Regions from separate parts of the Pseudomonas sp. GL_135 genome, predicted to be linked through region 1. Evidence: predicted binding sites of a transcription regulator. Region 1 holds the regulator's gene; each other region holds the start of a gene.
What was found. The regulator FliA, encoded in region 1, starts transcription of late flagellar genes. The targets are predictions, from matches to a motif close to CTAAAGTTTNNNNNNNNNNNGCCGNTAA.

Region 1 (9,772 bases):
AGCCATGGGGATCGAGATCCACCACGACCACGCGCTTGCCCGCCTCTGCCAGCAAGCCGGCTAAAGCGATGGAGGTGGTGGTCTTGCCGACCCCGCCTTTCTGATTGGCTACTGCCCAGACTCTCATGTACTCGTTTTCCCCCCGACCAAAGCGACGACCGGGTTTAAGGGGCAGATGACGAAGATTTGACGCCTTGCGGCGGCTTGGCGGGGACTGGTGCAGTTTGTGTGCCAGCACGACGAAGGGCGGCATCGGGTTTTGCGTTGGCGGTAGTGCCTGAGCCGGTGAGGCTGCGGCGCACGTCCAGGTTGCGCGAGATCACCAGCACCACGCGACGGTTGCGCGCGCGGCCGTCGGCGGTGGCGTTGGAGGCCAGGGGCTGGAATTCGCCGTAGCCCACCGAAGCCAGCCGCGCCGGGTTGATCCCGTCCATGGCCAGCATCCGCACGATGCTCGAGGAGCGTGCTGAAGACAGTTCCCAGTTGGTCGGGAATTGGCCGGTGTTGATCGGCTGGTTATCGGTGAAGCCTTCGACGTGGATCGGGTTATCGAACGGCTTGATGATCTTCGCGACCTTGTCGATCAGGTCGAAGGCCTGATTACTCGGCATTGCGTCGCCGCTGCCGAACAGCAGGCTGGAATTGAGCTCGATCTCGATCCACAGCTCGTTGCCGCGCACCGTCATCTGCTTGGAAGCGATCAGGTCGCCGAACGCCGCGTTGACGTCATCGGCAATCGACTTCAGCGGGTCGTCCGCGGCCTGGCCCAGCGCCGCGTCGGTCTGCTCGCTGTCCTGAACCAGCGGATCGGCAGGCCGCACGGTTTGCGGCTTCTGCTCGCCGATGGGGATCGGCTTGATGCTGCGCTCGGGCTCGTTGAAGACCCCGACCAGCGCTTCGGACAGCACCTTGTATTTGCCTTCGTTCAGCGACGAGATGGAGTACATGACCACGAAAAAAGCGAACAGCAAGGTGATGAAGTCCGCGTAGGACACCAGCCAGCGTTCGTGATTTTCGTGCTCTTCATGGCGACGTCGGCGGGCCATCAGTCCATCACTCCATGAAGCCTTGCAGCTTCAGTTCGATCGAGCGCGGGTTCTCGCCCTCGGCAATCGACAGCAGCCCTTCGAGGAGCATCTCCCGATAGCGCGACTGGCGGATCGCCACGGCCTTGAGCTTGTTCGCCACGGGCAGAAGAAACAGGTTGGCGGACGCCACGCCATAAATGGTGGCAATGAAGGCGACGGCGATACCGCTGCCCAGCTGATTGGGGTCGGCCAGGTTGCCCATGACATGGATCAGGCCCATGACCGCACCGATGATGCCGATCGTGGGCGCGTAGCCACCCATGCTTTCGTAGACCTTGGCGGCCTGGATATCGCGGCTCTCCTGGGTGAGGAAATCGACTTCCAGAATGCCCCGTATGGCCGCCGGCTCAGCGCCGTCGACCAGCAGCTGCAGGCCTTTTCGCGAATAGGCATCCGGTTCCGAGTCCGCCACGGCTTCGAGGCCGAGCAGGCCCTCCTTGCGCGCGGTGAGGCTCCAGGACACGACGCGATCAATGCCGCCGGCGAGATCGATGCGCGGCGGAAACAGAATCCAGATGAAGATCTGCATCGCCCGCTTGAACGCGCTCATGGGCGTCTGCACCAGGCAGGCCGCCAGCGTACCGCCGAGGACGATCAGCGCGGCGGGGCCGTTGAGCAGCGCGCCCAGGTGCCCGCCTTCGAGGAAGTTGCCGCCGATGATCGCGACGAACGCCAGAATGATCCCGATAAGCGTCAAGACATCCATCAGCTGCAGGCCTCAACCAGGTGGCGACCGATATCGTCGAGGCTGTAAACGGCGTCGGCCAGCTCGGCTTTGACGATCGCCATGGGCATCCCATAAATCACGCAACTGGCTTCGTCCTGCGCCCAGATCTGGCTGCCGCTCTGCTTGAGCAGGCGCGCGCCTTCACGGCCGTCAGCGCCCATCCCGGTGAGAACGACGGCGAGGACTTTGTCGCCGTAGGATTTTGCCGCCGAGCCAAAGGTGATGTCGACGCAGGGCTTGTAATTGAGGCGCTCGTCACCGGGCAGGATTTTCACCGCGCCGCGACCGTCGACCATCATCTGTTTGCCGCCAGGCGCCAGCAGTGCCAGACCGGGACGCAGGATGTCGCCGTCTTCGGCTTCCTTGACGCTGATGCGGCAAAGCTTGTCGAGACGCTCAGCGAAGGCTTTGGTAAAGGCGGCCGGCATGTGCTGGATCAGCACGATGGGGGCCGGGAAGTTGGCGGGCAGCTGGGTCAACACCCGCTGCAAGGCAACCGGGCCACCGGTGGACGTGCCGATCGCCACCAGTTTGTAGGCCTTGCGCTTGGGCGCACCTGAGGTTGGCGCGTGGTGGTGAGAAGCCGGGGCCGCTGCACGGGCAGGCGCGGGCGCAGGGGCGGGCGCCGGACGCGACGGTCGCGCTTCGGGAGCCGTGCTGCGCGGTGCAGCGGGCGCAGCAGATGGCGCCGGTGCCGACGTGGCAGAAGGCGTGCTGCCGTAACCGCTGAAACGACGGTTGCTGCGGGAGATGCTGTGGACTTTCTCGCACAGCATCTGTTTGACCTTCTCGGGGTTGCGCGAGATGTCTTCGAAGTTTTTCGGCAGGAAATCCACCGCGCCAGCGTCCAGCGCATCGAGGGTCACTCGGGCGCCTTCGTGGGTCAGTGAGGAAAACATCAATACCGGGGTCGGGCAGCGTTGCATGATGTGACGGACCGCGGTAATGCCATCCATCATCGGCATTTCGTAGTCCATGGTGATCACGTCGGGCTTGAGGGCCAGGGCTTGTTCAATGGCTTCCTTGCCATTGGTGGCAGTACCGACCACCTGGATCGTGGGATCCGAAGAGAGAATTTCCGAGACACGACGTCGGAAAAAACCCGAATCGTCCACGACGAGAACCTTGACTGCCATAAACACTCCAAAGAGCGCGCGTCACCCTGAAGGTCGGCGCGCCCTGAATCACGTAGCTTGGGTCACATTGGCGAGACGAGACAGGCCAGTGAGACCGTTTTTCGCGCTTGAAACGAGACCGGGTCTATTTGTAGGACCGGCTTTAGCCGGGAAGGCGTCAGATGTCACACCCCATAATCAAGGGTGTTCACCCTGCCCTCTTCCCGGCTGAAGCCGGTCCCACTAAAAAACCTCGCAAGGCGCCCTCCGCATGCCGTTAGTGGGACCGGCTTTAGCCGGGAAGGCGTCGGGTGTCACACCGAAAAATCCAGAGTATCCCCACCGGCCCCTTCCCGGCTAAAACCGGTCCTACAGAACATCGCAAGCCGCCCTGCTGAAGCCGATCCTGCTTAACCGATCCGGCGTGCCGCGTAGCGCTTGAGCATGCTTGGCACATCGAGAATCAGAGCGATGCGGCCGTCACCGGTGATGGTAGCGCCCGACATGCCCGGCGTGCCTTGCAGCATCTTGCCCAGCGGCTTGATCACCACTTCTTCCTGGCCGACCAACTGATCGACCACAAAGCCGATGCGTTGGGTGCCGACCGACAAGATCACCACGTGGCCTTCGCGTTGCTCCTCGTGGGCCGCCGAACTGACCAGCCAGCGCTTGAGGTAAAACAGCGGCAGCGCCTTGTCGCGGACGATCACCACTTCCTGACCATCGACGACGTTGGTGGTCGACAGGTCCAGGTGGAAGATCTCGTTGACGTTGACCAGCGGGAAAGCGAAGGCTTGATTGCCGAGCATGACCATCAGCGTCGGCATGATCGCCAGGGTCAGCGGCACTTTGATGATGATCTTCGAGCCCAGACCTTTGGTGGAATCGATGCTGATCGAGCCGTTGAGCTGGGCGATCTTGGTTTTCACCACGTCCATGCCCACGCCACGGCCGGACACGTCGGAAATTTCGGTCTTGGTCGAGAAGCCCGGCGCGAAGATCAAGTTGTAGCAATCGGTGTCGCTGAGGCGATCCGCTGCGTCCTTGTCCATCACGCCACGCTTGACCGCGATCGCGCGCAGGACCGCAGGGTCCATGCCTTTGCCGTCATCGGAAATCGACAGCAGGATGTGATCGCCTTCCTGTTCGGCCGCCAGAATCACACGACCGTTGCGGGGCTTGCCCGAGGCCTCGCGCTCTTCCGGCGACTCGATACCGTGATCGACCGCGTTGCGCACCAAGTGGACCAGCGGGTCGGCCAGGGCCTCGACGAGGTTCTTGTCCAGGTCGGTTTCTTCACCCACCAGTTCAAGGCTGATTTCTTTCTTCAGCTGACGTGCCAGATCGCGGACCAGTCGCGGGAAGCGGCCGAACACTTTCTTGATCGGCTGCATACGGGTCTTCATGACCGCGGTCTGCAGGTCAGCGGTGACCACGTCCAGGTTGGACACGGCCTTGGACATGGCTTCGTCAGCGCTGTTTGCGCCCAGGCGCACGAGGCGGTTACGCACCAGCACCAGCTCGCCGACCATGTTCATGATTTCGTCCAGCCGCGCGGTGTCGACGCGCACGGTGGTTTCCGCTTCAGACGGCGGTTTTTCGCTAGGCGCGGGAGCGGCAGCGCGAGCCGGGGCAGGCGCAGCGGCAGGAGCCGCTTTCGCCGGAGCGGCGGCAGCAGGCGTCGCTTTCGCCGGTTCAGCTTTGGCAGCGGGTTCTGGCTTAGTGGCCGGTGCAGCCGCAGGTGCTGCGGCAGCGACGGCAGGTTCAAACTTGCCTTTGCCGTGCAACTGATCCAGCAGGTCTTCAAATTCGTTGTCGGTGATTTCGTCCGACGCTGCAGCTTTCGACGCTGCAGCTGGCGCAACCGATGCGACAGGTGCAGCGGCAGCATTAGCAGCGGCACCCACGGCATCCGGCGAGAACGAACCCTTGCCGTGCAACTGATCCAGCAGCGACTCGAATTCGTCGTCAGTGATTTCATCACTGGCCGGTGCGGCAGACGGCGCTACAGCGGCCGGCGGTTGCACCGCATCGACGGCGAACTGGCCTTTACCATGCAGCTGATCGAGGAGCGATTCGAATTCGGCGTCGGTGATTTCATCGCTGGCCGCATTACCGGTGGGCGCAGCAGCCGGTGCCGCAGGTGCTGCTGCAACGGGCGCTGCTGCCACGGGCGCTGCTGGTGCAGGTGCAGCCGGCGCAGGCGCCCCTGCCGCCTGGGCCTTGACAGCATTCAGCGAATCCAGAAGCTGTTCGAACTCAAAATCGGTAATGTCTTCGGACGGCGCTTCAGCGACCGGCTCTTCAACCACCGGTGCTGCAGCGATTTCTTCGGCCGAGGCCGGCTCCGCCAGGCGGGCCAACGCGGCCAGCAATTCAGGCGTGGCCGGGGTGACGGCGGAACGCTCGCGCACCTGACCGAACATGCTGTTGACGGTGTCGAGTGCTTCGAGCACCACGTCCATGAGCTCCGAGTCAACGCGACGTTCACCCTTGCGCAGGATGTCGAACACGTTCTCGGCGATGTGACAGCATTCAACCAGCTCGTTGAGCTGGAGGAAGCCGGCGCCCCCTTTTACAGTGTGAAAACCGCGAAAAATTGCATTGAGCAGGTCCGCATCATCTGGCCGGCTTTCCAGCTCGACCAACTGCTCTGACAACAGCTCGAGAATCTCGCCGGCCTCTACCAGAAAATCCTGAAGGATTTCTTCATCGGCGCCGAAGCTCATTGGGGGGTGCTCCTAAAATTAACCGTCAAACCGATCCGGAGGCTGCACTGACGGCCTGCGCGCATTGCTTTCGTCGAAGCATTGGCGCGCGGGTCCAGCAGCCACTTTCACAGAAAACCTGAAGTCCGAAACAGAGTGACCGAATCAGAATCCGAGGCTGGATAGCAGATCGTCAACATCATCCTGTCCGGATACAACGTCTTCACGTTTATCGGCATGAATCTGCGGACCTTCACCCTTGGAGTGAAGTTTTTCTTGTTCTTTTTGCTGACGGAACACTTCCTGGTCGTGCTCGATGCCCGCGAAGCGGTCCACCTGGCTCGCCATGAGCACCAGCTTGAGCAGATTGCGCTCGACTTCGGTGACCAGCGTGGTCACGCGCTTGATCACCTGACCGGTAAGGTCCTGGTAATCCTGGGCCAGCAGAATGTCGTTCAGGTGCGCAGAGACCTCGGTGGTCTCCTTCTCGCTGCGGGTCAGGAACACATCGACGCGGCGGGCCAGATCACGAAACTCTTCGGCGCTGATCTCGCGGCGCATGAAGCGTCCCCAATCGGCGCTCAACGACTTGGCGTCGTCAGTCAGCCCGTGCATCAGCGGCGTGCTCAGCTCCACCAGGTCCATCGTCCGGTTGGCGGCGTTTTCGGTCAGCCTGACCACGTACGACAGCCGCTCGGTGGCGTCGGTGATCTGGGAGACCTCCTCGGCCTGCGGCATGTTCGGGTCGATCTGGAAGTTGACGATCGCGCTGTGCAGCTCGCGCGTCAATTTGCCGACTTCCTGATACAGGCCACGGTCGCGGGTCTGGTTAAGCTCATGGATCAGTTGCACGGCGTCGCCGAACTTGCCTTTTTCAAGGCTCGCGACCAGCTCTTGTGCGTGTTTCTTCAGGGTTGACTCAAAGTCACCCATTGTCGAATCTTTGGAATCCATAGCGCCCTCGCAGCGGACATCAGCTATTGACGCGCTCGAATATCTTTTCGATTTTCTCTTTGAGCACTTGCGCGGTGAACGGCTTCACCACGTAGCCGTTCACACCGGCCTGAGCGGCTTCGATGATCTGCTCGCGCTTGGCTTCGGCAGTGACCATCAGCACCGGCAGGCTGCGCAGACGCTCGTCGGCACGCACCTGACGCAACAGGTCGATGCCGGACATGCCCGGCATGTTCCAGTCAGTGACGAGGAAGTCAAAGGCGCCGCTTTGCAGCATCGGCAATGCGGTGAGTCCGTCATCTGCTTCGGCCGTGTTGGTGAACCCAAGGTCACGCAACAGGTTTTTTATGATCCGCCGCATCGTTGAGAAGTCATCAACGATGAGGATTTTCATGTTCTTGTCCAATTCGACCTCCAAGCAGTCTTTAACGCGTTCAGCACCTGAACGCGCATTCAATCAATACCGGCTGCGCCGAACATGAAAAGGGGTGGAATCGACCGGGACGAGCGCAGCGAAACCGGATCATCCACGACCCGGTTCGACCGACTCCTGCCATGTCTCTTTTGCTTCCCGCTCACGTCCTGCACAGCCGGTCTTACAAGCAACACGCAGGCCTCGCGGCCCGCGCCTGATTCAGGAACGTGCGCGCCACTCGCCAAGGCGACCGCGCAACCGCGCCGCGCATTGACTGTGCAGCTGGCTGACCCGCGACTCGCTGACACCCAGAACCTCACCGATTTCCTTGAGGTTCAGCTCTTCGTCGTAATACAGCGACAACACCAGGCGTTCACGTTCCGGCAAGTTGGCAATGGCCTCGGCCAGCGCAGCCTGGAAGCGCTCGTCTTCCAGATCCCGCGACGGTTCCAGGGACTGGCTCGCGCCGTCCTCGTGCAGCCCTTCGTGTTCGCCGTCCTGCAACAGGTCGTCGAAACTGAACAGGCGGCTGCCCAGGGTATCGTTCAGAATCCCGTAATAATCGTCGAGACTCATTTCAAGTTCGGCAGCAACCTCGTGATCTTTAGCGTCACGGCCGGTTTTTGCTTCGATTGAACGAATCGCGTCACTGACCATGCGCGTATTGCGGTGGACCGAGCGCGGTGCCCAGTCCCCCTTGCGCACTTCGTCGAGCATCGCGCCACGGATACGAATACCCGCGTACGTCTCGAAACTGGCCCCTTTGGTGGAGTCGTATTTGGTCGAGACCTCGAGCAAGCCAATCATGCCCGCCTGGATCAAATCCTCGACCTGCACGCTGGCCGGCAGACGCGCCAGCAAGTGGTAGGCGATTCGTTTGACCAGCGGGGCATAACGCTCGATCAGCTCATACTGGGAGTCTTTGGACGATTTGCTGTACATGCGATAGCCACTTGCTGTCATGAGACGGGCCCTGCGCTGGTTTGATGCACGAGGCGTTCTACGAAAAATTCCAGGTGACCGCGCGGGTTCGCCGGCAGCGGCCAGGTGTCGACTTTCTGTGCGATCGCCTTGAACGCCAGCGCACATTTGGAACGCGGAAACGCTTCGTACACGGCGCGCTGTTTCTGCACGGCCTTGCGTACGCATTCGTCGTACGGCACGGCGCCTACATATTGCAGGGCCACGTCGAGAAAGCGGTCGGTGACTTTGGTCAGCTTGGCGAAGAGGTTGCGCCCTTCCTGCGGGCTCTGGGCCATGTTGGCCAGGACGCGGAAGCGGTTCATGCCGTAATCGCGGTTGAGCAGTTTGATCAGGGCGTAGGCGTCGGTGATCGACGTAGGCTCGTCGCACACCACCAGCAGCACTTCCTGGGCGGCGCGCACGAAGCTCACCACCGACTCGCCGATGCCGGCGGCGGTATCGATGACCAGCACATCGAGGTTGTCGCCGATGTCACTGAACGCCTGAATCAGCCCGGCATGTTGCGCCGGGGTCAGGTGGACCATGCTCTGGGTGCCCGACGCCGCCGGCACGATGCGGACGCCGCCCGGGCCTTGCAGCAGGACATCGCGCAGCTCGCACCGCCCTTCGATGACATCAGCCAGGGTGCGTTTGGGGGTCAGCCCCAACAATACGTCGACGTTGGCCAGACCCAGATCGGCGTCCAGCAACATGACGCGACGTCCCAGCTCGGCCAGCGCCAGTGAAAGATTCACTGAAACGTTGGTCTTGCCTACGCCACCTTTGCCACCGGTCACCGCGATAACCTGTACGGGATGCATGCTGCCCATGTTAATTGTTTACCTTGTCTTGCTTAGACCTAAGCCACATGTCGGGCTGCACGTTCAGTGTCTGAACAATGCCTGGCAGACCATCGATGCAGGAAAATTCCACTGTCATTTTCTTCACCTAGCCCGCGCGCTTGCCGGTGCTGTGATAAAGATCCGCAAACATATCCGCCATCGCTTCCTCGCTTGGCTCCTCCTGCATCTGCACACTGACAGCCCGGCTCACCAACTGGTGCCGACGCGGCAAATGCAGATCATCCGGTATCCGTGGGCCATCGGTCAGATAGGCCACAGGCAGTTCGTGTGTCACGGCCAGGCTGAGCACTTCGCCCAGGTTGGCCGTCTCGTCGAGCTTGGTCAGGATGCACCCGGCCAGGCCGCAACGTTTATAACTGTGGTAAGCCGCCGACAGCACCTGCTTCTGGCTGGTTGTCGCCAGCACCAGGTAGTTGCGCGCCTTGATGCCACGGCCGGCGAGGGTTTCCAGTTGCAGACGCAGGGCCGGATCGCTGGCTTGCAGGCCGGCGGTGTCGATCAACACCACGCGCTTGCGCAACAGCGGCTCCAGCGCCTGAGCCAGGGACTGGCCCGGGTCGACGTGGGTAACCGGTACATTGAGGATCCGGCCCAGGGTTTTCAGCTGTTCCTGAGCGCCAATGCGGAAACTGTCCATGCTCACCAGCGCGATATTTTGCGCGCCGTATTTCAACACATATCGGGCTGCCAGTTTAGCCAGCGTGGTGGTTTTGCCCATGCCGGCAGGACCGACCATGGCAATCACACCGCCCTCTTCCAGTGGCTCCACATCGGGCGTGGCAATCATCCGGGCCAGGTGGGCCAACAGCATGCGCCAGGTGTGGGCCTGATCATTCGAGTCCGGCACCATCGCCAGCAGATCGCGGGACAGCGGGCCGGAGAGGCCGACGCGTTGCAGACGGCGCCACAGATTGGCCTGCTGCGGACGGCTGCCTTGCA
Region 2 (9,772 bases), 640 kb from region 1:
CGCTCACGTTGAGCTTCTTGTCCATCAACTGTCCCTTGATGCCTGCCTCGTAGCTTTTGCCTTCAAGGGGATCGAGCACCCGGCCTTGGGTGTCGAGGTAGTACTGCGGATTGAAGACTTCGGTGTAACTGGCGTACAGCGCGTATTCGGGCGTCAGGTCGTAGACCATACCGGCATACGGCGTGACCTTGCCGTGAATGCGCACCTCCCGCGCGGAGCCGTAGTTGTCGCCATTGCTGTCCGCGCTGAGCATGCGCGCGCCGGTGATCAGGTGCAGGTCGTCGGTCAGGCTGAAGCGCGCGCCGGCGTAAACGCTTTTCTGGCGATCGGTGTAGTTCGACGTCGCAGCAGGTAACGCGGCAGCGTAAGTCGGACGCGGCAGGTAGCCATGCAGCGCATCTTCAAGGGTCACAGGCGAGTAGTTGAGGGCGTCACCGTACTGCGAGGATTCGCGATTGCGCTGGCGTGCAGCGTTCGCCCCCAGCGTGAGTTGATGTTCGCGACCGCCCAACGTGAACGGCCCGCTCAGCGAGTAATCACCACTGAGTTCGAGGTTCTTGTCTTTGTACTTGGAGCCCAGCCCGGTGTAACCGGTGGGTGAGGTGCTGTCGCCGTACATGTAGAACATCTCGGTGTCTTCGCGGTGCTCGGCGCCGGCGACCGTCAGCTTCGACTTCCAGTCGTTGGCGAAGGTGTGCTCCCACTCGGCAAACGCACGTTGCGTGTGAACGTCCCAATGCACCCACGGCTGGGAAATATTGGAATGGATGCTGCTGTAATGAATGGCGTTGCCATTGCCGTCGACCAACGGCAGTGCGCCCCAGCTTGAGCCATTGGCGTTGGTTTTCTGGTCCTCGTAACCAAGGGTCAGCGTGTCGCTGTCGCTCAGGTCGAATGCCAGCAGACCGCTGAAGATGTTCTTCTCGCGGGCGTAACGATCAAGGTATGAGTTGCCGTTTTCGTTGGCGTAGATGACGCGCCCCCGCACGTTGCCCGAGTCGGTCAGGGGGCCGGAGACGTCGATGTCCACCCGGCGTTTGTCCCAGGAACCGGCGGTTACGTCGATCTTTGCCTGGGGATCGTAAGTCGGGCGTTTGCGGATGAAGTTGACCGTGGCCGAGGGGTTGCCGGCCCCGGACATCAAGCCGTTGGCGCCGTGTACGATATCGACCTGCTCGTAGGGCGCCAGGTCGATGTCGCCCACCAGCAAACCATTGGTCATCGGCATGGCCGTGCCGTCGTACTGGAAGTTGTTGATGTCGAAACCGCGCGCGGTGAAGTAGGTGCGGTCTGTTTCGACTTTCTGCACGTTGACGCCGGGGGTGCTGGTCAACACATCGCGGATGCTGTTGAGCTTGAAGTCATCCATTTGCTCGCGCTTGATGTTGGTCACGCCCTGGGGCGTTTCCTGGTTGGTCAGGTCCAGCCGAGTGGTGGTGCTGCTGGGTTTGCCCTGGTAGCCCTGCGGGTTGCCGGTGTCGCCGTAGGTGGCGGTTGACGTCACGTCAGTGGCCGGCAGGCTGAGCGCTGTCTCTTCGGCATTCGCTGTGTTGAGCACGCTCAGGGCAATTAACGAAAGGGCCTTTGGGCAAAAGGGGATCGAGTGACGCATGGCGGGCAACGCTCCGGCGAATGTAACAAATGATGATGGTTCTCAATTATCGGGAAGTTACAATTGAGAATCAATGTCATTTATTCCTTGCGTTGCTGTTGGCTGCAACGCTGGCCATGATCGCGTGTCCTTCACCCCGCAGCATTAAAGCTTTCACTTCGGCAGTCGAAACACCTTAATTCGCAACCCATTTCATTACTGGCACAGGGAACCGTGGCATGCATGCGTTCAAGGCGTTGTACGAGTCCGTCGAGAGGCAGTTTTTCGACTCTTTGACCAAGAAGTTGTCGAGCCTGTTTCTGATGGTGGTGGTGAGCGCCGTGGTGTACTGGGTGGCCGTGAGCATCCGCGCCGACGTGCTGCTGCAGTTGCGCAGCGCGCAGTTGCCGGCGGGGACGCTAAGCATGATCGAGGGCAAGCTCGATGTGCTAAGCAATGCCATTCTGGCCAGCACGCTGTTCACCCTGTGTCTGGTCAGCTTCATGGTCTGGTATTTCCGGCACTTGATCGTGCGGCCGGTGACCCAGATGACCCTGGCGCTGGAAGGTATTGCCAATGGCGAGGGCGACCTGTCCAAGGACTTGCCGCTGCTGACCCACGATGAAATCCGCGTGCTGGCAAGCACCTGCAACCGGTTTCTTGCCAAGCAGCGGGAGATCATCAGCAGCGTTCAGGCGTTAACCGTGAACATTGCCGTGGAGTCTGCGCGGTCGTTGAAAAACATCAGCGACTCCAGCGACAGCGCGACCCATCAGGCACGCTTCGCCAAGGAAGTCATGCAGCAGAGTAACGACGCAGTGGGGCGGATTGCCGAGGTGTCCCGGCAGACCCAGGGCATTTCCGGGACCACCGCGCAGAACCTCAGCATGGCCCGTGATTCCTACACTGAACTGCTGGAAGTGACCGGCAACATCAGTGAGATTTCCAGCAGCCTGAATGAGTTCGGCACGCTGGTTTCGGCGCTGAACCAACGTTCGTCGAGCATCAAATCCATCGTCGGATTGATTCAACAGATCTCTTCCCAGACCAACCTTTTGGCGCTCAACGCGGCGATCGAGGCGGCGCGTGCAGGGGAGAGCGGGCGTGGTTTCGCGGTGGTTGCCGACGAAGTCCGGACCCTGGCCCAGAACGTCAGCCGCGCCACCGAGGACATTTCCCAGAACATCGACGCCATGTTGCTGGAAGTCAGTTCGACCCACGAGCAAACCACGCAGATCAGCCACAGCGCCCGGGAGACGCAGAAAGTGGTCGAGCGCGCGTCAGGGCATTTCGAAAGCATGATTGGCGACTTCGAATCCACCCACACCAAGCTGGAGGACATTGCCTCGCACATCCAGCAGTTCGCCGACAGCAACACCGGCATCAACGACCGCGTGACGCAGATTCATGCGGACAGCCAGTCGATTGACCAGCGCATGCAGCATTCCGCAACCGCCACCCGCGATCTGTCGGGCGTGGCGGAAAAGGTCCAGGCGCTGCTGGGACGGTTTGTTCTCGGGCACGGCGCGCTGGACGCTGGCATTACACGCGCCAGTCATTGCCGCGACCGGCTCCAGGTACGCCTGGCCGCGCTGCAACGTGAGGGCGTCAACCTGTTCGATCAGAACTACAAACTGATTCCCGGTACCGACCCCAAGCAATACACGACCAGCTACACCGAACGCTTCGCGCAGATCTGTCAGGAAGAGTGTGACGCGCTCACTAAAGGCACGCGGGGCGGAAAGGTCACCTTCATCGTCGACAGCAAGGGTTACTGCCCGGTGAACAACAGCTGGGTGTCGAAAAAACCGACGGGCGACCGGGCTATTGACCTGCCGGTGTGCCGCAACAAGCGCATGTTCGCCGACCCCATCGGCCTGCGCGCAGCCGCTAACCAACAGCGCTTCCTGCTGCAAACCTACCTGCGCGATACCGGCGAAATCATGACCGAGATCGACGTGCCGTTCTTCTTCGAAGGCCGTCATTGGGGCAACTTGCGCATGGGCTTCGATGCTGCGCAGTTACTGGCCGAATGACAGAGGCTCACGCCAGTGCTCAGCGACTGAATAGCCCTTCGCCGGCACGGACGTTCCTGCGGGGGCGGGCGCGGCATCAGTTGGCGATCAGTTCACCGTAATGACGCAATCGAAAGTGCGTTCCGGCGCCACTTCCGGCGCCCAGGGCTGCTGGTAGACCATCATGAGGTGACCCGAGCCCGGATTGGCCGCTCGGTAGCGCCAGACCGACTGACCGCCTTCACCTACCAGCCCGACATCTTTAGAAGCATTGAACACCTCAGGCCCGAGGCTGCTCAGGACGGACGGCGCAGGATTTTGCATCAGCCAGCGGTACCCGGTCGTGGGATTGCTGGGCAGCATCAGCATGAGGGTCTGGCCGGTTTTGAGGGTGAGGGGGCATTCTTGCTGATCGTCCAGGGAGACAATCTGTTTCGGCGCTTGGGCGCAAGCGGCAAGCAAGCTGAAGCTGAGCGGGACGAGCAGGCGGGCAGGGGTCATGAAGGCTCCGGTCGTAGGCAACGTTTGCGCAGGATAACCGAAGATGGATGTGTTGAAACCTTGCCGCTCCGTCTACGCCGCGAGACCGGGGATCAGCCTGCATCACGCCGCGACGGGTCGCTGCCGGGTCAACGGGTATCGTTCAGAGAACGAATTGAGAGATGTACCTGGAAATTTCGACGATGGAGGTCTTCCCGGTGAATTCGAACTTCACCTTGCCCAGAGCGGAGAAGTAAATTTCGAGTTCGGAATCGAGGTCGAAGGTCCCGGAGGTTTCCACCGAGTAGGCCACGATGTTTTTATACGGCAGTGAAGTGAAGTCCTTCTTGCTGCCGGTAATGCCTTGCACGTTGACGGAAATGATCCGCTTGGTTGTGAAGACAACACCGTCGCGCATCGACTTGTAGGCATCGATGACGGTTTCATCATCAAGCAGCAGCGCAGCCACACGCTCAGCGTATTCGTTGTTCTGCTTGAGTTTGAAAAAGCCTTTGTTGTTGAAGTCGAGCATGTTGCATTCCTTGTCTGTGATGCCCACTTCCACAGGTCACGAATTGCCCCCGTGGAAGTGATGCTGGCCCCGTCCTAAAACAATATCTTCGCCACATCCGCAAAACGTTTGGCGAAGTGCGCGGTGATGCCCTCTTTCAGGTAATCCGGCAGTTCTTCGAAGTTGCCACGGTTGGCTTCCGGCAGGATCAGCTCGTAAATCTTCTGCCGACGCGCCGCAATCACTTTCTCCCGCACACCGCCGATAGGCAGTACGTGCCCGGTCAGGGTCAGTTCACCGGTCATCGCAACGCCCTTTTTCGGCGCCTGGTTACGCGCCAGGGACAGCAGCGCGCTGGCCATGGTCACACCGGCACTTGGCCCGTCTTTCGGCGTCGCCCCTTCAGGCACGTGCAGGTGAACGAAGGCTTCGTCGAAGAAGCTTTTATCGCCGCCAAACTTCGCCAGATTGGAGCTGACGTAGCTGTAGGCGATTTCGGCGGATTCCTTCATCACGTCGCCCAACTGGCCGGTAAGCTTGAAGCCGCGGTTGAGCGTATGAATGCGCGTCGCTTCGATGGGCAGCGTCGCGCCACCCATGCTGGTCCAGGCCAGACCGGTGATCACGCCGGTGCCCGACAGCACTTGTTCGTTGCGGAAGACCGCCATGCCCAGCGAGGCCTCCAGCTCTTTCGGGCCGATCTTGACCACGGTGTCCGGGTTGTCCAGCAGCTTGACGACGGCCTTGCGCACCAGTTTGCCGAGCTGTTTTTCCAGCTGCCGCACACCGGCTTCTCGCGCATACCCTTCAATGACCGCGCGCAATGCACTGTCGCTGATCATCAGGCTGTTTTTCGACACGCCGGCCTTGGCCAGTTGCTTGGGCCACAGATGGCGCTTGGCGATGGCGAGCTTTTCTTCAGTGATGTAGCCGGACAGGCGAATCACTTCCATCCGGTCCAGCAGCGGGCCAGGGATCGAGTCCAGGGTGTTCGCGGTGCAAATGAACAGCACCTTCGAGAGATCAAGCCGCAGGTCCAGATAGTGGTCGAGGAATTCGACGTTCTGTTCCGGGTCCAGGGTTTCGAGCAGCGCCGAGGCCGGGTCGCCCTGGAAGCTCTGGCCCATCTTGTCGATCTCGTCGAGCATGATGACCGGGTTCATCACTTCCACGTCTTTCAGCGCCTGCACCAGCTTGCCCGGTTGGGCGCCGATGTAAGTGCGACGGTGACCCTTGATTTCGGCCTCGTCGCGCATGCCGCCGACGCTGAAACGGTAGAACGGACGGCCCAGGGATTCTGCGATCGATTTGCCGACGCTGGTTTTACCCACCCCCGGCGGGCCGACCAGCAGCACAATGGAGCCGGAGATTTCGCCTTTGTAGGCGCCGACGGCGAGAAATTCGAGGATGCGGCTCTTGATATCGTCGAGGCCGGCGTGGTGCTGATCCAGCACTTTGCGCGCGTGTTTCAGGTCGAGCTTGTCGTCACCATACACGCCCCACGGCACTGAGCTTGCCCAGTCCAGATAGTTGCGAGTGACGGCGTATTCCGGCGAACCGGTTTCCAGCACCGACAGCTTGTTGATCTCTTCGTCGATGCGCTTGCGCGCCTGTGCCGGAAGGGTTTTGCCCACCAAACGCTCTTCGAACTGTTCGATGTCAGCGCTGCGATCGTCCTTGGTCAGACCCAGTTCCTGCTGGATGACCTTGAGCTGTTCCTTGAGGAAGAACTCGCGCTGATGCTCGCCGATCTTGCGGTTCACTTCGGCGGAGATCTCTTTCTGCAGGCGCGCGACTTCCACTTCCTTGCGCAGCATCGGCAGGACTTTTTCCATGCGCTTGAGCACGGGCACGCAATCGAGCACCTGCTGCAGCTCGACGCCAGTGGCGGAGGTCAGGGCGGCGGCGAAGTCGGTCAGCGGCGAAGGGTCGTTGGGGCTGAAGCGGTTGAGGTAGTTCTTCAACTCTTCGCTGTACAGCGGGTTGAGGGGCAGCAGCTCCTTGATCGCATTGATCAGCGCCATGCCGTAGGCCTTGACCTCGTCGGTCGGCTCGTTGGGCTGGTGCGGGTATTCGACCTCCACCAGAAACGGCGGGCGATGGTGCTTGAGCCAGGTCTTGATGCGCACGCGGCTCAGGCCCTGGGCGACGAACTGCAGCTTGCCGTTTTCGCGGCTGGCGTGGTGCACCTTGACCAGCGTGCCGTACTCGGGCAATGCCTTGGTGTCGAAATGACGCGGGTCGTCGGGCGGGGTGTCCATGAAAAACAGCGCCAGCGAGTGGTGATCAGATTTGCTGACCAGCTCCAGCGTTTCGGCCCAGGGCTCTTCATTGACGATGACCGGCAGCACCTGCGCGGGGAAGAAAGGACGGTTGTGGATCGGGATGATGTACACCTGATCCGGCAGGTTCTGGCCGGGGAGGGCGAGGCTCTTTCCGCCAGAGCCGAGGATTTCGTGCTCGTGATCGTCGTCGGGGTGCGGCTGGTTGGCGTCGGACTGCTGGTCGCTCATGGGGCACCTGCATAAATGGAGATGAGCCTTAGATGGGGCGGATGGCCTCAGGTTTCAATAGCGTCGGTCGATAGCAATGACTAGGCAGGCCGATTTGAAAGCATGTATGGCGTTGCGCCAGTCCGTGACCTCCAATAGGTGGTGGCCATGTGCTTTGCCGGAAGTTCGCCTGATATCGCCGACCTCCGATCCGTGGGCTACGCTGGAATTCATCGCCAAGTAGGCTCTTTTTGCGGGCCTCGCTGTCTGGAACACCTGTCATGCGCCATGTCTTTATTTCATTGTTGCTGGTTGTAACCGCTCTGTATGGCACCTTCGCCCATGCGGCCGGCCTGACCGCCGAGGTCGTCGATGCCCAGGGCACGCCGCTTCGCGACGCGGTGCTCACCCTGCGCGGCGCCACTGCGCCCCCTGCCGTGTCGCTGAAAGCCGACATGGACCAGCGTGATGTGCAATTTGCCCCCCACGTGCTGGCGGTGCGCACCGGCACAGAGATCAGTTTTCCCAATAGCGATCACATTCGCCATCAGGTGTATTCATTCTCGACGCCTAAACGCTTCGAGCTGCGGCTGTATGGCGGTACGCCGTCGGACCCTGTGCTGTTCGACAAGTCGGGCGTGGTCGTGCTCGGCTGCAACGTGCACGACAATATGCTCGGGTATGTGTACGTCACCGACGACGGCTGGTTCGGCGTAAGCAACGACAAAGGCTCCCTGAGCCTGGATCAAGTACCCGCCGGTCGCTACGCCGTCACCCTCTGGCATCCGGAAGCCCCCGACATGTTGCCGGTGTCCGGTGGCGACATCGACATTCCGGCCGGCGGCCTCAAACAGCAGTTCAGCATCGCTGTGCAGCCCAGTGGTGATGCCACCCCCGACGCACCGCCGTCCAGCGCGTTCGGCGATGCCTTCCATAAAGCGGCTTACGAATGAGGCTGCGCATCAGCTTTCAGGCGCGAATTGCCGGCGTGTTGATCATGCTGCTGCTGATCGTCGTCTTTGCGGTGTTTATCGCGGTGAAAGCCGCGACCCAGGACGCCGTGCGCAAACAGGCGCAAGCGCAGCTCGAGGTCGGCACCCGGGTGTTTGAAGGCTTGCTGGAAATGCGCGGCAAGCGGCTGCGCGACGCTGTGCAATTACTGTCCACCGATTTCGGCTTCCGGGATGCCGTGGCATCAACGGACTCGGCGACCATTCGTTCGGTGTTGCTCAACCACGGCGCCCGAATCAACGCCAATGACATGTTTCTGCTGGGCATGGACGGCACGGTGATGGCCAGCACCGTCGCGCAGATCCCCGAAGGCTCGCCGTTTCCGTACATCCAGGCGTTGCGTGAGCTCAAGGGCAAGAATCAGTCGATGCTGATCGTGCCGTTGCAAGGCCAGCCTCACTTGCTGGTGGACAGCACCGTGCTCGCACCGCTGCCGATCGCCCGCGTGGTGATGGGTTTCAGCATGGACGGTGATCTGGCTCAGGAACTGCGCTCGTTGAGCGGTTTGCAGGTGTCGTTTCTGTCGATCGTGCAAAAGCAGCCGGGTCAGATGATCAGCACCCAGCCTGCGCCGTTGTTTGACAGCCTGCGCAGCGTGATGATGAATCCGCCCAGCGACGAGATGCAGATGACCGAGCATCAGAGCCAGAGTTTTCTGAGCAAAACCCTGCGACTGGGGAGCATCAGCGGCAGCGACGGCGAGGTCGTGGCCCTGCTGCAAAGCCCCCTGGATCAGGCCATGCAGGCGTTCGCGCCGCTGGACAAGACGCTGTTCTGGATCACCGTCGTCGCCCTGGCCGGTTCGCTGGTGGGCGCGTTGTTGCTGGCGCGCAGCCTGTCGCGACCGGTGAGTGCCCTGGCCCAGGCGGCGCGGCGTATCGGCGAAGGTGATTACGCTACGCCCGTGGTGCTCGATCGCAGGGACGAACTGGGCCTGCTCGCCAGCGCCATCAATTCGATGCAGAGCGGGATCGCCGAGCGTGAGCTGCAACTGGCGCACAACGCCCTGCATGATCCGCTCACCGGTCTGCCCAATCGCGCGCTGGTCATGGAGCGCCTGGGCAGTGCGGTCGTTGCTCAGCGGCCAGTGGCCCTGCTTTATCTGGGCATCGATAACTTCCGCGCGATCAGCGCCAACGTCGGGCTCGAAGGCATTGAGCAACTGCTGCGAATCATCAGCGCGCAGCTGCAATTGCCGCTGCGTCCCGGCGATACGGTGGCGCGGCTCTCCGATAACGAATTTCTGTTGCTGGTGCAAAACGCTGAAACCGACAGCGCCGTCGCGGTGGCTGACCGGCTGCAGGGTTTGCTGATCAAGCCGCAGCGCATCGGCGAGCAGGACATCGCGATGGATGCCTGCATCGGCATCGCGGCCTATCCGGCCAACGGCGATTCGGCAACCGAGCTGCTCAGACGTGCGTCCATCGCCCGGCAGGATGCGGCGCAGTTGCCGGGACGTCTGCAGGTCTATGTGGACGGTCGGGATGTGGCTCACTTGCGCCAGATTAGCCTGATCCGCGACCTGCGTCTGGCGGCGCGCAACGGCGAACTTTCACTGCATTACCAGCCCAAACTGGACATTCGCAACGGCCGGGTCACCCAGGCTGAAGCCTTGCTGCGCTGGCAGCACCCGCAATTCGGCTCGGTATCGCCGGCTGAGTTCATCGTGCTC
Region 3 (9,772 bases), 99 kb from region 1:
TTGCTGAAATAACTGTTAGAAATGGCGCCGAGCTGTTCGCCGGGAACGGCAACCTGATCGAGGTCCAAGACAGCGGCGAGGTAAAGCTGATTGTCGACAACAGCAGTCTCGCGGGGAATTTTCTCGCGGGCGAAGGCAGTCAACTCAACATAACGTTGCAGAACAGCGCGCGCTTCAAGGGCAACCTGCTCAACGCCGAAAGTCTCACAGTTAATTCCGAAGCAGCGTGGATGCTGGTGGGCGATACCGTTCTTCCCAAGCTTACATTGGGCAGCGGGATAGTCCGATTTGAAGGAGCGACGTTTAACCAGCTTACGTTGGGTGAGCTTTCGGGGAGGGGTACATTTGATATGCGCGTAAATCTGGACGATGGAACAAGCGATTTGCTGAATGTGGCAGGTGTCGCTAAGGGTATCCATCTCCTCAGCGTGCATAACACCGGCACCGAAGCGGTTCCCGCCGAGTTCGACCCCCTTCGGGTGGTACACACCGAAGGCGGGGATGCGGAGTTCGGTCTGGTGGGCGGTCGGGCGGATCTTGGGGTGTATTCCTATGAGCTTGAGCGCCAGGGGACGGACTGGTTCATCGTCGGGTCCGGCAAGGAGATCAGCCCGTCCACGCAAAGTGCGCTGGCGTTGTTCAACACGGCACCGACGGTGTGGAACAGCGAGTTGACGACGTTGCGCAGTCGCATGGGGGAGGTGCGCGGGCATGAGCAGGGCGGCGGCTGGATGCGTACTTACGGCAGTCGCTTCAATGCGGCGCTGGACTCCGGCGTTGATTACAGCCAGAAGCAGCAGGGTCTGTCGTTCGGTGCGGATGCGCCTGTGCCAGTGGGCAACGGTCAGCTGTTGCTCGGATTGATGGGCGGTTACAGCAAGTCGGATCTGGACATCGGCCGAGGCACTTCGGGTCAGGTCGACAGCTATTACGTCGGCGCGTATGGCACGTGGTTGTCGGAAGGCGGTTATTACCTGGACGGCGTGCTGAAACTCAACCAGTTCCATAACGAGTCCAAGGTGGCGATGAGCGATGGCACCAAGGCCAAGGGTGATTACAGCAGCAAGGCGTTGGGCGGGTCGCTGGAAGTCGGCAAGCACATAAAACTGGGTGATGAGTATTTCGTCGAGCCGTTCGCGCAGGTGTCCAGCGTCTGGATCGATGGCAGCAGCTACACGCTGGACAACGGCATGCAGGCCAGGACCAACCAGACCCAGTCGGTGCTGGGCAAGGTCGGTAGTACCGTGGGACGCAGCTTCGCCCTGAAAGACGGCGGCGTGGTTATGCCGTACGCACGGGTGGCGTTGGCCCACGAGTTCTCCCGCAGCAATGACGTCAGCGTGAACGGTCAGCGTTTTGACAACGACCTGTTCGGCTCCCGCGCGGAATTGGGCGCAGGTGTTTCGGTGTCGCTGTCCGAGCGACTCCAAGTGCACGCTGATTTCGATTACATGAAGGGTGAGCATGTTGAGCAGCCTTGGGGTGCGAACGTAGGTGTGCGTCTGGCGTTTTGATTCGCATTAGTTGATTAAATGGCGGTTCCGAGGCCCCGGCTGCAGCAATGCAGTCGGGGCTTTTTTACGTGGGCTTACGGCTTCGGCTGCATCCGGCGCCGTCGCGGTGGTCGGCCAGGGGACGAGCCCTTGCCGCGCCGCTTCCTCAGCCGCGGCAGGTTGACGGTCAGGGTTTCCGAGATGCCGACGAGCTTGGCGCGCCGCACCACTTCGTAGCGCACCTCGACGCATCCGCTTTCGTAGTCCGCCAGCGTTTCATTGTTGAGGTACTGAACCAGGCGAGGGCCTTTGCGGCCTTCTACTTTGCCGATGGTGGTGTAGAAGGTGTTGTGGCCCCAGCGCAGCTTCAGGTGATCCCCGAACCACAGCTTCGGCGAGCGCGGGATATTGATGTAGATGCCCACGTGCAGCTGTGCGTCGGTCGGGCCTTCGGGGTCGGCACCGGTGATGAAAGGCGCTTCGAATACCGGCGCCGGAGGCGGGTGCTTCATCTCGTGATGCCATGGAAATCCCGGGGCGTTCTGCAGTTGGCCGGCGTAGACCATGGCCTGTTCAGCCGCACTTTTGCCCACGGGCGGCATTGCCTGCAGTTCTTCGTAGAGCGGGATTGAACTCTTGTCAGGTGATTTGCGTTTGGTCCTGCGGGTATTTTTGGGGTTTGGCACCGTTAACTTTTTATTGTTATCTGACTCGGTCGGTTGTGAGTGGGGGGATGGCTGGATATCCGTTTCATCTTCCATTGGAACTCCTTGATCAGATCGCTAGTGCGAGAATTACAGGATTGGGTGTTGTGCGCTTGCTTGTAGGACTGCGGCGCTGCACATGCCTATGATCGATTCGAAAAATAGGACTGTCAAACAACCGAAGTGCATGGGATTGCATGGCTTCTCCGAAAAAAATTCGTGGTTGAATAGATCTTTGATGTGTGAATCGGTCCTTTTTTAAGGCATTTGTGAGTGTTTTTAATAATTATGTATCGCGCGTAGTCTATAAAATTTTGATAGTCCATCAGACGCTTCCTACGGTGATGTAGGTTCTTTGGAATCGAGATGCCCAAAAATAATTTAAATTATTTTCCGCTGGCTCATTTATTGACAAAACCTCCACGCATAAGCGTGGAGGGGGTTACTTTTGGTATTCAGTTGAATAGCGGGGAAGCTGGTTACAATTTAACTGAAACCAGGGTCGGCAGGCTGGTGATGGACACATTGCCCGCCCGGTCGGTGACGACGTACTCGATGGACACAGTTTCGGCTGCATGGGCTTGCAGGTGTTCACGGCTGAACGGGATTTCGATGGGTCGGAGGGTGAGCTCATCCGCCTGGACCTGATGGGCCGGGCCTGCGACGCCGTTGAGTAATGTCTGGATGATATCGCCCGGTTCCATGCCGGCATAGCCAGGGAGCAGTCCGACGAGTTGATCGCCGAAGGTGGCGGTCGGGAAGATGAGGGGAGCGAGGAGGGTAGCGCCGGGTTTGGTGCGGTCTACTTTGAGTGCTGCGGCGGGAGATTCGCGAGTTACGCCATTGATATTATTTGTAGCCTGATAATTGAGGGAATAGCTACGGCTTTCACACAACAAGTCGTGACTTAGCTGAAGCTGCATTGTATCGCCAGGCTTTTGGTCGCCCAAGACCATAGGGAGCCCAATGAGATCACCATCAAGTCGTAGCTGAACAATATAGCCTGGACGTGCTCCATCCCAAATGATGATTTCAACGGGAATTGGTTGAGATAAATCCCCGGTTTGTAAAAGTCCTTCAATAGGGCTTGCTTTGGTTACCAGCGGGGCGCTGAAAGGAAATTGCTCATTCATATGTTTCTCCATCAAGCACACCTCTCCACTTCCATCCGCAGAAAGAGTGCACATTTAATTCAATTGTCCAGATCAACAAATACCCCACCCATGGTGGTAACTATTTATCGTCTTTCAACAATCAACTAATAGAGTTCTACAAATCCTGTCAACAGCCAAACCCGCGCTCCAAACCAAAAACCGCTCCCTCAAACGATTTTCAGAAATGTCCTACTTAATCCCCAATACAAACAAAAAGGCCCCGGCAGACGATCTGCCGGGGCCTTCGCTTAACCCATCAATCACTCAGCGGTTAAAGCGCTCCACCAACGAGTATTGCGTGTTGGCGGTCTGGGTCAGTTCCGCACTGAGCGTGGCAGAGCGACGCGCTTCATCAGACGTCTGGTCCGCCAGGTGTGCGATGGTGCTGATATTGCGGCTGACCTCTTCTGCCACCGAGCTTTGCTCTTCGGTGGCGGCGGCGATCTGCGTGGTCATGTCGGTGATGTTGGCCACTGCGTCGCTGATGCCCACCAGCGCCCTGTCGGCCTCCATGACCTGCTCAACACCTTCTTCGGCCTGGCGGCGGCCTGTGTTCATGGTCTGCACCGCGTTGGTGGCCGTCTGTTGCAGCTTGGCGATAAGGGCGTGGATCTGGCCGGTGGATTCGGTCGTGCGTTGGGCCAATTGACGGACTTCATCGGCGACGACGGCAAAGCCACGACCCATTTCGCCCGCGCGAGCGGCCTCGATCGCCGCGTTGAGGGCCAGCAGGTTGGTCTGGTCGGCGATGCCTTTGATGACATCGACAACGCCGCCGATTTCATCGCTGTCCTTCGCCAGCTGAGTTACGGTCAGGCCGGTTTCACCCACCGAGGCCGACAGACGCTGAATGGCTTCGCGGGTGTCGCTGGCAATCTCGCGGCCTCGGCGGGTCAGCTCGTTGGCCTGCTGGGTGGCGTCAGCGGTGCGCTGCACGTGATTGGCCACTTCCTGGGTGGTCGCGGCCATCTGGTTGACAGCGGTGGCGACCTGTTCGGTTTCGACGCGCTGACGTTCCAGGCCGGTGGAGCTGGCCTGCGCCAGGGTGTCGGACTGACGCGCCTGGGCATTGAGGTGTTCGGCAGTGTCCTGCAGCCGGGTGAGGCAGGTCTTCAGGCGCGCTTCCTGGCTGAGGATCGACATCTCCAGCCGTGCTTGCGCGCCGCGACTGTCGGTGTACATCTGCGCGATCAGTGGGTCGGAGGTGGTTTGCTCGGCCAGGCGCAACAAGCGCTTGAGGCCACGCTGTTGCCAGCTCAACCCCAGCAGGCCCAGCGGCACGGACAGCGCGGCGGCGAGCAGGAAGCCCCAATGGGAATTCAGCCACACACCAATCAAAAAGCTCACCTGGCTCACCAGGATGAACGGCAGCCAGTCCTGCAACATCGGCAGCCATTTGTCGCGGCTTGGCACTGCACTTTTGCCGCTGTTCAGACGTTTATAGAGTGCTTCGGCGCGACGCACCTGTTCAGCGGTCGGCTTGATGCGCACGGACTCGAAGCCCACGACCTGCTTGTTCTCGAAGACCGGCGTGACGTAAGCGTTGACCCAATAATGGTCGCCGTTTTTGCAACGGTTCTTGACGATGCCCATCCACGGCAAGCCCTGCTTGAGCGTGGCCCACATGTGTTCGAAAACCGCCGATGGCACGTCTGGATGGCGCACCGTGTTGTGCGGCGACTTGATCAGTTCATCCTGGGAAAAACCGCTGATTTCAATGAAGGCGTCGTTGCAATAGGTGATGACGCCGCGCGCATCGGTGGTAGAGATCAACCGTTGCTGCGCCGGGAAGGTCCGTTCGCGTTGAGTGATGGGCTGGTTATTTCGCATGAGCTATTCGATCCAGGAAGGCTGTCACGGGTTATCGGCTCGATGCGACAAAAATTAAGTTTTTGTGAACTGCTTCATATTCTGAATGTCCTGAAAACGCCTACCGGTCGAACATCGGATAGGTAAACAGGCTGAAATGCAGAAGGTTCAGACCGAAGTGGGTGAGCACGGCAGCGGGCAGCCCGCCCCGTCGATAGGCAACGCCATAACCCACACCCGCGATGCCCGCCAGAAGCGCCCATTCCCAGCCCGCGCCGATGTGCGCGAGGCCGAACAGTGCCGATGCCATTCCGACTGCCAGAGCGTCATGGCAGGGTAAGTGCTGCAGCCACCTTTTCAGACCCCCTTGCAGATAACCCCGAAAAAGCAATTCTTCGGTCAGCGCGACCAGCAAGAGGTTGTTCAGCGCCCATATGCCCGTTTGCTCCGGCCACTTGGGCGACCAGCCGACGAGGCCCAGCACCATCGCTGTTGATAAACACGCTGCAGCGGTGAGGGGCAAGGCGATGCTGGTGACGCTCAGCCAGCGTCGTGGGCTCAACGCGATAAACACCCATGGGCAGGCGATGGCGATCCAGAAGCCGATGAGGGGCTTGTCGAGATTCAGGTACATCGAATACGGCGCGGCCTCGGGGCTGAGGCGAACACCGGCAATCGCCCTCGCGCTGAGGAAGCCGGGCAGCCAGTGACTGGCCAGGCCCGCCGCAATGGCGATGAACAAGGCATGACCGAACAGGCGGACGGCGCGGTGCTGGAAATGGCTGACGCAGATGCCGGCCATGATGAACAGTCCGAACGTGATGACCACGGGAAGACTGAGTTGGCCGTAGAGCAGCGCCAGGCTGTAGCCGAGAGAGAGCAGGAAGAGGGAAGTCCAGCGTTGCACCGACATGAAGTCGTCCTAGGGCGTCGGAATAGGCTGGGGATTTTAACGTTCATTAAACGCGTGTGTATGTCGGATCAACGGGGGGTTGGTCCGATTATTTCGAGGATGCAGGGCGGGGGTTGTGTAGGGCGTTTCTGATAACGACGGATATTGGGTGAACGCTGGCAATTTGCGGTGAGTCAGCCGACGCCTTCCGGGCTAAAGCCAGTCCCACAAGTAGGACCGGCTTCAGCCGGGAAGGGGCCGGTTTGACCACCATTGATATTGCGTTGTGGCATCTGACGCTTTCCCGGCTAAAGCCAGTCCCACTGACAGCGAGACCGGCTTGAGCCGGGATGAGGCTCAGGAAGCAATCAACTGCCGCAACACGTAATGCAGGATCCCGCCCGCCTTGAAGTATTCCACTTCATTCAGGGTATCGATCCGGCACAGCACGTCGATGTTTTCCTGCTGCCCGTCCTCCCGGGTGATCTGCACCGCCAGGCTCATGCCCGGTTGCAGCGTCGCGCCGGTAAGTCCGGTAATGTTCAGCACTTCCTTGCCGGTCAGGCCCAGTGTTTTACGGCTTTCGCCCGCCCTGAACTGCAGCGGCAGGACGCCCATGCCGACCAGGTTGGAACGGTGAATGCGCTCGAAACTCTCGGCAATCACCGCTTTGACCCCCAGCAGATTCGTCCCCTTCGCCGCCCAGTCGCGACTGGAGCCCGTGCCATATTCCTGACCGGCAATGACCACCAGCGGCGTGCCTTCTTCCTGATAACGCATGGCCGCATCATAGATCGGCAGCTTCTCGTCGGTGGGCACGTGCAGCGTGTAGCCGCCTTCTTCGCCGCCGAGCATCTCGTTGCGGATGCGAATGTTGGCGAAGGTGCCGCGCATCATCACTTCATGGTTGCCGCGGCGCGAGCCGTACGAGTTGAAGTCCTTGTACTCCACGCCCTTGCTGCGCAGATAACGCCCGGCCGGGCTGTCGAGTTTGATGTTGCCGGCGGGGGAGATGTGGTCGGTGGTCACCGAGTCGCCCAGCACCGCCAGCACGCGAGCCTGCTGGACGTCAGCGATGACCGGCAATGGCCCGGCCACGTCCTCGAAGAACGGCGGGTGCTGGATGTACGTCGAGTCCGGCTGCCAGACGTAAGTCGCCGCCTCGGGCACCTCGATGGCTTGCCACTGCGCGTCGCCGGCGAAGACCTCGGCGTATTCCTTGTGAAACATGCCAGTGCTGACGTTCATGACCGCGTCGGCGATCTCCTGCTGGCTCGGCCAGATGTCACGAAGGTACACCGGCTTGCCATCGCTGCCTTCGCCCAAGGGCTCGCTGCTCAGGTCGGTGCGCACGGTACCCGCCAACGCGTAAGCGACCACCAGCGGCGGTGAGGCCAGCCAGTTGGTTTTCACCAGCGGATGCACGCGGCCCTCGAAATTGCGGTTGCCCGACAGCACCGACGCGACAGTCAGGTCCGACTGCTGGATGGCTTTTTCAATCGGGTCAGGAAGCGGCCCGGAGTTACCGATGCAGGTGGTGCAGCCATAACCCACCAGGTCGAAGCCCAACTTATCGAGATACTGAGTGAGGCCGGCGGCGTTGTAGTAATCGGTCACGACTTTGGAACCCGGCGCCAGCGAGCTCTTCACCCACGGTTTGCGCTGCAGGCCCTTCTCCACGGCCTTTTTCGCCAGCAGGCCGGCCGCCATCATCACGCTGGGGTTTGAGGTGTTGGTGCAGGACGTGATGGCCGCAATGACCACCGCGCCGTTTTTCAAGCGGTAAGTCTGGCCGTTGTATTCATACTCAGCCTCGCCCACCTGCGCGGCGTTGCCCACCGCAACACCGCCGCCGCCTTCGCTTTCCAGTCGGCCTTCTTCGTGCTTGCTCGGGCTGACCGCCAACCCCAGGAAGTCGCTGAAAGCCTGGGACACATCGGGGAGGGCAACGCGGTCTTGCGGACGTTTTGGCCCTGCGAGGCTGGCCACGACGGAACCCATGTCCAGCTCCAGCGCATCGGTAAACGCCGGTTCCTGACCGGGCAAGCGCCACAGGCCCTGAGCTTTGCAATAGGCCTCGACCAGTTGCACCGTTTCGTCCGGACGCCCCGACAGGCGCAGGTAATCCAGCGTGACGTCGTCGACCGGGAAGAAGCCGCAGGTCGCGCCGTATTCCGGGGCCATGTTGGCAATGGTGGCCCGGTCCGCCAGCGGCAAGTCTGCCAGGCCGTCGCCATAGAATTCGACGAACTTGCCGACCACGCCTTTCTTGCGCAGCATTTGCGTCACGGTCAGCACCAGGTCGGTGGCGGTGATGCCTTCGCGCAGTTTGCCGGTGAGCTTGAAGCCGATGACTTCCGGAATCAGCATCGACACCGGTTGGCCGAGCATGGCCGCTTCCGCCTCGATACCGCCGACGCCCCAGCCGAGTACGCCGAGGCCGTTGATCATTGTGGTGTGGGAATCGGTACCGACCAGCGTGTCCGGGAAGGCGTAAGTGCGGCCGTCTTCTTCCTTGGTCCACACGGTGCGGCCGAGGTATTCGAGGTTGACCTGGTGGCAGATCCCGGTGCCCGGCGGCACCACGCTGAAGTTATCGAACGCATTCTGGCCCCAGCGCAGGAACGCGTAACGCTCGCCGTTGCGCTGCATCTCGATGTCGACGTTCTCGCCGAAGGCCTTGTCGTCGCCGAAGCGGTCGACCATGACCGAGTGATCGATGACCAGATCCACCGGGGACAACGGGTTGATGCGCTGGGGATCGCCACCGGCCTTGGCCACGGCGGCGCGCATGGCGGCGAGGTCAACCACGGCCGGCACGCCGGTGAAATCCTGCATCAGCACGCGGGCGGGGCGGTACTGGATTTCGCGATGGGATTTGCGCTCGATCAGCCAGTCGGCGAGGGCCTTGAGGTCGTCGCCGGTCACCGTGTGGTTGTCTTCCCAGCGCAGGAGATTTTCCAGCAGCACTTTGAGCGACATCGGCAGTTTGTCGAGATCGCCCAGCGTGCGCGCGGCATCCGGGAGGCTGAAGTAGTGGTAGGTCTTGTTGCTGACTTCGAGGGTTTTGAGGCTTTTCAGGCTATCGAGGGAGGGCATGACTGACTCCTTGACGGTCCGTGCAGTACGCGCGGACGGGCGATCGACGGTAAGACGGGTATTGCTTCGGCGCTCTGGGCGGCGCCTTTGAATGTTCATTGAGTAGTACTGGACCCACCGGCTGAGCCAGTGGTTCCTGATTCGGCTATCATGCGCCGCTTTCGAGTCATTGAGGTTAGTCCTCAAGTACAGCTTGCGCCGCGACCCGATTCGCGGCGCGCGAGGAGACCGCCCCGTGAACACCCTTTTCATGCATTGCCGCCCCGGCTTCGAAAGCGAGGTCTGCTCGGAACTCAGCGAGCACGCCGCCCGCCTCGAGGTGTCCGGCTACGCCAAGGCCAAGACCGACGCCGCTTTTGCCGAATTCATCTGCACCGAGGCCGATGGCGCCGAGCGGCTGATGAACAATCTCAAGTTCCGCGAACTGATTTTTCCCCGGCAGTGGGCCCGTGGCGTGTTTGTCCAGTTGCCTGAGACCGACCGCATCAGCGTGATCCTCGAGCACATGGCCGGCTTCGCCCCTTGCGGCAGCCTGTGGCTGGAAGTGGTCGACACCAACGACGGCAAGGAGCTCTCGACCTTCTGCCGCAAGTTCGAGGCGCCGTTGCGCAAGGCCCTGGA

Region 2: AC3ISG_RS05390 (methyl-accepting chemotaxis protein) is a predicted target of FliA. The motif match lies at 1,757-1,784, and genes of this name have one in related genera.
Region 3: AC3ISG_RS08765 (methyl-accepting chemotaxis protein) is a predicted target of FliA. The motif match lies at 5,213-5,240, and genes of this name have one in related genera.

Annotation. Positions count from the first base shown of each region.
Region 1 covers NZ_CM174408.1:1,823,932-1,833,703, reverse strand. The annotation lists gene AC3ISG_RS08350 (ParA family protein) at 1-127, opposite strand, end outside; gene motD (flagellar motor protein MotD) at 165-1,046, opposite strand; gene AC3ISG_RS08340 (flagellar motor protein) at 1,054-1,794, opposite strand; gene AC3ISG_RS08335 (protein-glutamate methylesterase/protein-glutamine glutaminase) at 1,794-2,951, opposite strand; gene AC3ISG_RS08330 (chemotaxis protein CheA) at 3,341-5,659, opposite strand; gene AC3ISG_RS08325 (protein phosphatase CheZ) at 5,804-6,592, opposite strand; gene AC3ISG_RS08320 (chemotaxis response regulator CheY) at 6,612-6,986, opposite strand; gene fliA (RNA polymerase sigma factor FliA) at 7,227-7,970, opposite strand; gene fleN (flagellar synthesis regulator FleN) at 7,967-8,800, opposite strand; gene flhF (flagellar biosynthesis GTPase FlhF) at 8,919-9,772, opposite strand, start outside.
Region 2 covers NZ_CM174408.1:1,186,446-1,196,217, forward strand. The annotation lists gene AC3ISG_RS05385 (TonB-dependent siderophore receptor) at 1-1,612, opposite strand, end outside; gene AC3ISG_RS05390 (methyl-accepting chemotaxis protein) at 1,831-3,627, shown strand; gene AC3ISG_RS05395 (protease inhibitor I42 family protein) at 3,715-4,107, opposite strand; gene AC3ISG_RS05400 (PH domain-containing protein) at 4,250-4,618, opposite strand; gene lon (endopeptidase La) at 4,693-7,110, opposite strand; gene AC3ISG_RS05410 (methylamine utilization protein) at 7,371-8,042, shown strand; gene AC3ISG_RS05415 (bifunctional diguanylate cyclase/phosphodiesterase) at 8,039-9,772, shown strand, end outside.
Region 3 covers NZ_CM174408.1:1,923,035-1,932,806, forward strand. The annotation lists gene AC3ISG_RS08745 (hypothetical protein) at 1-419, opposite strand, end outside; gene AC3ISG_RS08750 (autotransporter outer membrane beta-barrel domain-containing protein) at 351-1,514, shown strand; gene AC3ISG_RS08755 (hypothetical protein) at 1,589-2,254, opposite strand; gene AC3ISG_RS08760 (hypothetical protein) at 2,677-3,330, opposite strand; gene AC3ISG_RS08765 (methyl-accepting chemotaxis protein) at 3,616-5,181, opposite strand; gene AC3ISG_RS08770 (CPBP family intramembrane glutamic endopeptidase) at 5,282-6,073, opposite strand; gene acnA (aconitate hydratase AcnA) at 6,410-9,151, opposite strand; gene rlmM (23S rRNA (cytidine(2498)-2'-O)-methyltransferase RlmM) at 9,387-9,772, shown strand, end outside.